Variovorax paradoxus EPS: one gene and its partner. The protein of the gene in region 1 interacts with the protein of each later gene in a pairwise test. Links are inferred from orthologs where the notes say so. Each region holds a gene or a part of one and is shown on either strand. Other genes may lie near its edges.

Region 1 (3,718 bases):
TCGGCGAGAACGTGAGCTTCAAGGACTTGAAGGTCATCTTCACCGACTTCTGCCGCACCTTCTTCGAGCGCGACGACCTCGTGCTGCGCTTCCGCCCGAGCTTCTTTCCGTTCACCGAGCCCAGTGCAGAAATCGACATCCAGTTCGCGAGCGGACCGCTGGCCGGCCGCTGGCTCGAGGTGTCGGGCTCCGGCCAGGTGCATCCGAACGTGGTTCGCAACATGGGGCTCGACCCCGAGCGCTACATCGGCTTCGCCTTCGGCATGGGCCCCGACCGGCTCACGATGCTGCGCTACGGCGTGAACGACCTGCGCCTCTTCTTCGACGGCGACCTGCGTTTTCTCTCGCAGTTCCAGTAAGCACCCATCCCCAGAAAATCAGATCGAGATCGAAGAGATGCAATTCCCGGAATCCTGGCTGCGCGAGTTCTGCAACCCGCCCCTCGACAGCGCCACATTGGCCGAAACGCTCACCATGGGCGGCTTCGAGGTCGAAGAGCGCCGACCGGTGGCGCCGCCTTTCACGCGCATCGTGGTCGGCGAAATCAAGGAAGCCGAGCAGCACCCGAATGCCGATCGCCTGCGTGTGTGCCAAGTCGATGTGGGGCAGGGCGCTTTGCTCAATATCGTGTGCGGCGCGCCCAATGCGCGCGTCGGCATCAAGGTGCCTTGCGCGCTAGTCGGCGCCGAGCTGCCGCCGGGTGAAGACGGCAAGCCTTTCCTCATCAAGCTGGGCAAGCTGCGCGGTGTCGAGAGCCAGGGCATGCTGTGCTCGGCGCGCGAACTGAAACTGAGCGAAGACCACGGCGGCCTGCTCGAGCTCGACGCCGATGCGCCCATCGGCGCCGACGTGCGCGACGTGCTCAAGCTCGACGACGCGCTGCTGACCCTCAAGCTCACGCCCAATCTCGCGCACGGCCTCAGCGTCTACGGTGTCGCGCGCGAACTCGCAGCGCTCACCGGCGCACCGCTCAAGACACCGGCGATCGCGCCCGTGGCCACTTCGTTCAACGACGTGCTGCCCGTCAAGGTCGAGGCGCCCGAACTCTGCGGCCGCTTCTCCGGCCGCATCGTGCGCGGCGTGAACACCACCGTCGCCACGCCCGCCTGGATGGTCGAGCGCCTCGCACGCTGCGGCCAGCGCAGCGTGACGCCGCTAGTGGACATCTCGAACTACGTGATGTTCGAGTACGGCCAACCGAGCCACATCTTCGACCTCGACAAGATCCACGGCGGCCTCACGGTGCGCTGGGGCAAGGCGGGCGAACAGCTCAAGCTGCTGAACGGCACGACGATCACCGTCGACGACAAGGTCGGCGTGATCGCCGACGACCGCGAGGTCGAATCGCTCGCCGGCATCATGGGCGGCGACGCGACCTCGGTCTCGGACGACACGCGCAACATCTACGTCGAGGCCGCGTTCTGGTGGCCAGAGGCCGTGCAGGGCCGTTCGCGCCGCTTCAACTTCTCGACCGACGCGGGTCATCGCTATGAACGCGGCGTGGACCCGAGCCGCAGCGTCGAGATCATCGAGCGCATCACGCAACTGATCATCGAGATCTGCGGCGGCGAAGCCGGCAAGATGGACGACCAGACGCTGAACGTGCCCGCCGCCGTGCCCGTCACGCTGCGCGTGGCGCGCGCAGCACGCGTGATCGGCATGCCGCTCACGCAGGCGCAGTGCGCCGATGCGCTGAATCGCCTCGGCTTCGCCATCACGGAAGGCGAAGGCACGTTGACCGTGACCCCGCCGCCGTACCGCTTCGACCTGCTGATCGAGGAGGACCTGATCGAAGAAGTCGCGCGCCTGATCGGCTTCAACAACCTGCCGACCACCGCACCGCTCGCGCCCATCACCGCCCGTGTGCGGCCCGAGGCGCAGCGCAGTCGTTTTGCCGTGCGCCGCAGCATCGCAGCGCTCGGTTTCCAGGAAACCATCAACTTCAGCTTTGTCGAAGCGTATTGGGAGCAAGACCTCGCCGGCAATGCCAATCCCGTCAAGCTGCTGAACCCCATTGCCAGCCAGATGAGCGTGATGCGCTCCTCGCTGATGGGTTCGCTGCTGCAGGTGCTGAAGTTCAATCTCGACCGCAAGGCACCGCGCGTGCGCGTGTTCGAACTGGGCCGCGTGTTCATGCGTGACGACAGTGTCGTCACGACCGACAGCACCGTGCGCGGCGTGAACCAGCCGATGCGCGTGGCGGGACTTGCATGGGGCGATGCAGACGAATCGCGTTGGGACGGCAAGCCGCAGCGCATCGACTTCTACGACGTCAAGGGCGACGTCGAAGCACTGCTCGCGCCGCTGGTTCCGACCTTCGAGCCGGCTGAGCATCCAGCCTTGCACCCCGGCCGTTCGGCCCGTGTGTCGATCGACGGCAAGGCCATCGGCTTCGTCGGCGAACTGCATCCGCGCTGGCGCCAGAAGTGGGACTTTGCGCAGGCGCCCGTGCTGTTCGAACTCGACCTCGATGCCGTCACTGCGCGCCCCGTGCCGGTGGCGCAGCCGGTGCCCAAGCACCAGGCCGTCGAGCGCGATATCGCGGTCGTGGTCGCCGAGGCCGTCACGCACGACGCCCTGATGCAAGCAATCCGCACTACCACCGCTGCGCAGGGCCTGCTGCGCGATGCGACGCTGTTCGACATCTATCGTCCGCAGCCGCTGCATGGCGGAGCCGTTGCAGCACCCGGCGCGCTGGCGCAGGGCGAGAAGAGCATGGCGGTGCGCCTGAGCTTCCAGAGCGACAGCGCCACCTTGACGGACGAGCAGGTCGAGCCCGCTGTCCGTGCCATCGTCGAACAACTGGGCGCCAAGGTCGGTGGCCGCTTGAGAGGATGAAGATGAACGCTGCCGAATTCACGCTCGAGGCCCTCGAAACGCCGGCGCTCACCAAGGCGCACCTGGCTGACCTGCTGTTCGAGCAGATCGGCTTGAACAAGCGCGAGTCCAAGGACATGGTCGAGGCGTTCTTCGAGCTCGTGGCCAGCAGCCTGATCGAAGGCACGGACGTGAAGATCTCGGGCTTCGGCAATTTCCAGATCCGCGTGAAGGCGCCGCGGCCCGGTCGCAATCCGCGCACCGGCGAAGCCATTCCGATCGGCGAACGTCGCGTCGCCACGTTCCATGCGAGCGCCAAGCTCAAGGAACAGATTCACGGAAGCATCGAGCAGAGCGGCTCGTCCGAAGTCGAGTGGAGCCTGGGCACCGAATAGTGCTTGGTGCTCGGCGGCGGCGTAGAGTAATCTCTCAGGTTTCCCGCGCACCGTCTTGATTTCAATGGAGAAAACACTCCCGCCGATTCCTGTCAAACGCTACTTCACCATCGGTGAAGTCGGCGAACTCTGCGGCGTCAAGCCGCACGTGCTGCGCTACTGGGAACAAGAGTTCACGCAACTGCGTCCCATGAAGCGCCGCGGCAACCGTCGCTACTACCAGCACCACGAGGTGCTCATGATCCGCCGCATCCGCGACCTGCTCTACGACCAGGGCTTCACGATCAGCGGCGCACGCAACAAGCTGCAAGAGCTTGTGCAAGGCGAACGCGATCGCCGCAAGGCCGGTGAGGTGCCGCTCGAAGGCATGGAAGCGATCGAGATCGACCAGGAAGAATTCGACGCCGCCGTGGTGCAGGACAGCCCCGACCAGACCGCGCCGCGCACCGTCGACCTGTCGCAGTTGTTGCACCTTCGTCGCGAGCTTTTTGAAATTCGTGAGCTCC
Region 2 (3,513 bases), 2.1 Mb from region 1 along the record:
TGGTCGAGGTGATCGCGCTGTCGATGACTTCGGCCGTCGTCATCTTGCGGTAGCGGCGGAAGTTCTCGCGCACCCGGTCGAAGATCACGACCGATTCGTTCACCGAGTAGCCCAGCACCGCCAGCACCGCCGCCAGCACCGCCAGCGAGAACTCCCACTGGAAGAAGGCGAAGAAGCCCAGGATGATCACCACGTCGTGCAGGTTGGCCAGAACGGTAGCCAGCGCAAACTTCCATTCGAAGCGAAACGCCAGGTAGATCATGATGCCCACGACCACCATGGCGAGCGCCTTCAGGCCGTTGCTGGTGAGCTCGTCGCCCACCTGCGGGCCGACGAATTCGTTGCTGCGCAGTTCCACCGTCGGCTCGATGGCCTTCAGGGCGCCCATCACCTGGTCGCTCTGCTGGGTCGAGGTCATGCCCTTGGCGACCGGCAGGCGGATCTGCACCGAGGTGCCGAAGCTCTGCACCTGCACCTCCTGGTAGCCCAGCTTGGCGACGACTTCGCGCACCTTGCCGACGTCGGCCGATTGCTTGTAGGCCACTTCCATCACCGTGCCGCCCGTGAACTCCACCGACAGGTGCAGCCCGCGGTGGAACAGGAAGAACACGGCCAGCGCGAAGGTGACGAAGGAAACGATGTTCAGCACCAGCGCGTGGCGCATGAACGGGATGGTCTTGTGGATCCGGAAGAATTCCATGGCGGTCTCTTATTTGGTTTCGGCCACGACCGCGGCATCGGTGCCATCGGTCTTTGGACGCCATACCGTGCCGATCGACACGCTCTTGAGCTTCTTCTTCTGTCCGTACCAGAAGTTCACCAGGCCGCGCGAGAAGAACACGGCCGAGAACATCGAGGTGACGATGCCGATGCAGTGCACCACCGCGAAGCCGCGCACCGGGCCCGAGCCGAAGGCCAGGAGCGCGATGCCCGCGATCAGCGTCGTGATGTTGGAGTCGAGAATCGTGCCCCAGGCGCGCTCGTAGCCCGCATGGATCGCCGCCTGCGGCGAGGCCCCGTTGCGCAACTCTTCCCGCACGCGCTCGTTGATCAGCACGTTGGAGTCGATGGCCACGCCGATCGCCAGCGCCATGGCGGCAATGCCGGGCAGCGTGAGCGTGGCCTGCAGGATCGAGAGGATCGCCACCAGCAGCATCAGGTTGACCGCCAGTGCAATCGACGAAAAGATGCCGAACAGCGCGTAGTAGAGGCACATGAACACCATGATCGCGGCGAAGCCGTACATCACGCTGTCGAAGCCCTTCTTGATGTTCTCGGCGCCCTGCGTCGGGCCGATCGTGCGTTCCTGGATGATTTCCATCGGCGCGGCCAGCGAGCCGGCGCGCAGCAGCAGCGCGAGGTCGTTCGCCTCACTCACGGTCATCGCGCCGGAGACCTGAAAGCGGTTGCCCAATTCGCCGTTGATCGAGGGAGCGGTGAGCACTTCGCCCTTGCCCTTCTCGAAGATCAGCATGGCCATGCGCTTCTTGTAGTTCTCGATGCTGACCTGCCGCATGATATTGCCGCCCTTCGAGTCCATCGTCAGGTCGACCTTGGGCTGGTTGGTCTGCTGCTCGAAGCCGGGCTGCGCGTCGGTGAGGTTCTCGCCGGTGACCAGCACCTGCTTCTTCACGATCACGGCGCGGCCGGAGCGGTCGAGGAATTTCTCGGAACCGAACGGCACCGGGCCCGTGCCTTGTTCGGCCGCGCGGCCTTCGGTGCTTTCGTCCACCAGGCGCATCTCGAGCGTGGCGGTGCGGCCGATGATGGTCTTGGCTTGCGCCGGGTCCTGCATGCCGGGCAGCTGCACGACGATGCGGTCGAGGCCCTGCTGCTGGATCACCGGTTCGGCCACGCCGAGTTCGTTGATTCGGTTGTGCAGCGTGGTCACGTTCTGCTTGAGCGCCGCGTCCTGGAAGCGGCGCGCGGCTTCGGGCTTGATGCTGGCCACGATGCGCGATTCGGTGCCCTGCTGGCTCTCGACGGTGCTGAGGTCCGGCATCTGGTCCTGCAGCATGCGCCGGGCGATCTCCAGGCTGGCGGCGTCGCGCAGCGTGATCTCCACCGTCTGGCCGTTGCGGTTCACCGCGCTGCCGCGCACCTTCTTGTCGCGCAGGCCCGCGCGGATGTCGCCGGCGAAGGACTCGGCCTTCTTGTCCAGCACGCCGCGCATGTCGACCTGCAGCAGGAAGTCGACCCCGCCGCGCAGGTCGAGGCCCAGGTACATCGGGAAGGCATGCAGCGCCGTCAGCCAATGGGGCGAGCGCGACACGAGGTTCAGCGCCACCACATAGGAGGCTTCGTCCGCATTCGGCACCAGCGCCTGCTGCAGCGCGTCGCGCGCCTTGATCTGGTCGTCCGTGGTGACGAAGCGCGCCCGCACCGCGGTCGGCTCCAGCGTCAGCAGGTCGGGGGTGAGACCGGCCGTCTTGAGCACCTCTTCGACCCTGGCCTGGGTCGAGGCATCGATCTTGACGGTGGACTTGGCCGCCGACACCTGCACCGCAGGCGACTCGCCGAAGAAATTGGGCAGGGCGTAGATGAGCCCCACGAGCAACACGATCACGATGATCGTGTACTTCCAGACCGGGTAACGGTTCATGAGAAAGCGCTTTTCAAGAAACGGGACACGGCGTGAATTGGGGCCCTGCGCCGCAAAGCGCAAGGATCAGCTCACGCTTTTATTTGACGGCGCCCTTGGGCAGGACCTGAACCACGGCGCTGCGCTGGATCTTGATTTCGATGCCGTTGGCGATTTCCAGGCCGAGGTACTGGTCGCCCAGCGAGGTGATCTTGCCGAGCACGCCGCCGGCCGTTGCGACTTCGTCACCCTTGGCCAGGGCCTCGATCATGGCGCGGGCTTCCTTCTGGCGCTTCATTTGCGGGCGGATCATGACGAAATACAGCACCACGAACATCAGCACCAGCGGCAGCATGCTGCCGAGGGAGGACAACATGTCGCCGCCGCCGGCGGCTGCGGGCGCGGTCTGGGCGAAAGCAGAGGAAATGAACAAGAGAGTCTCCAGCAGAGGGAAGAGAAGAAAGCGAGAGGAGTGCGGGCCGGGCCTGCCATTCCATCTCTGAGCGGTTGCGGGAAAAACCGGCCGCAAATCAAAGCTCGGCGGGGCTTGGCCACCGCACAGCACCGGGCATTGTATTCGGGGCACGGCGCCCTTCCAGCGGCTTATCCGGCGCGGTGGGGAGGGCTTTCCGGGTATCCGCCCCGGCCGTTCTTTGCTACGTTTTGAATAGCAAAAAGCGCCCGGCGGGCGCTCTTTGAAGACGGGAACGGCTGAAAGATCAGGCCGCCGCGCGCTGCCCCTGCGGGTTGCGCCACTTGGCCATCAGTTCGCTCCAGCGCGCACGGGCCGCCACGAGGTTGCGCTCCTTCACATGGCCGTAGCCGCGGATCTGCTCCGGCAGGCTCGCGATTTCCAGCGCCAGCGCGTGGTTGTCGGCACGCAGCGCGCCGATCACCTCTTCGATGCTCGCGCGGTACTCGGCGATCAGCGC

What was found.
Region 2: the proteins of pheT (region 1) and secD interact in binary tests that used the Escherichia coli proteins (3 or more experiments, as listed by UniProt). The link is inferred for Variovorax paradoxus EPS from one-to-one orthologs.

Annotation. Positions count from the first base shown.
Region 1 is NC_014931.1:4,252,362-4,256,079, reverse strand. What follows is about bases 1-3,117. They hold pheT (phenylalanine--tRNA ligase subunit beta), read left to right. Parts: upstream 1-396; coding sequence 397-2,838; downstream 2,839-3,117. Other genes in these bases: VARPA_RS19660 (integration host factor subunit alpha), read left to right, coding at 2,841-3,117; pheS (phenylalanine--tRNA ligase subunit alpha), read left to right, coding at 1-359. Also shown: more of VARPA_RS19660, read left to right, coding at 3,118-3,212; VARPA_RS19655 (MerR family transcriptional regulator), read left to right, coding at 3,277-3,718.
Region 2 is NC_014931.1:6,344,712-6,348,224, forward strand. Bases 157-3,068 are described here. They hold secD (protein translocase subunit SecD), read right to left. Parts: upstream 2,603-3,068; coding sequence 710-2,602; downstream 157-709. Other genes in these bases: secF (protein translocase subunit SecF), read right to left, coding at 157-700; yajC (preprotein translocase subunit YajC), read right to left, coding at 2,682-3,014. Also shown: more of secF, read right to left, coding at 1-156; VARPA_RS29150 (indolepyruvate ferredoxin oxidoreductase family protein), read right to left, coding at 3,301-3,513. UniProt on the Escherichia coli protein: Part of the Sec protein translocase complex. Interacts with the SecYEG preprotein conducting channel. SecDF uses the proton motive force (PMF) to complete protein translocation after the ATP-dependent function of SecA.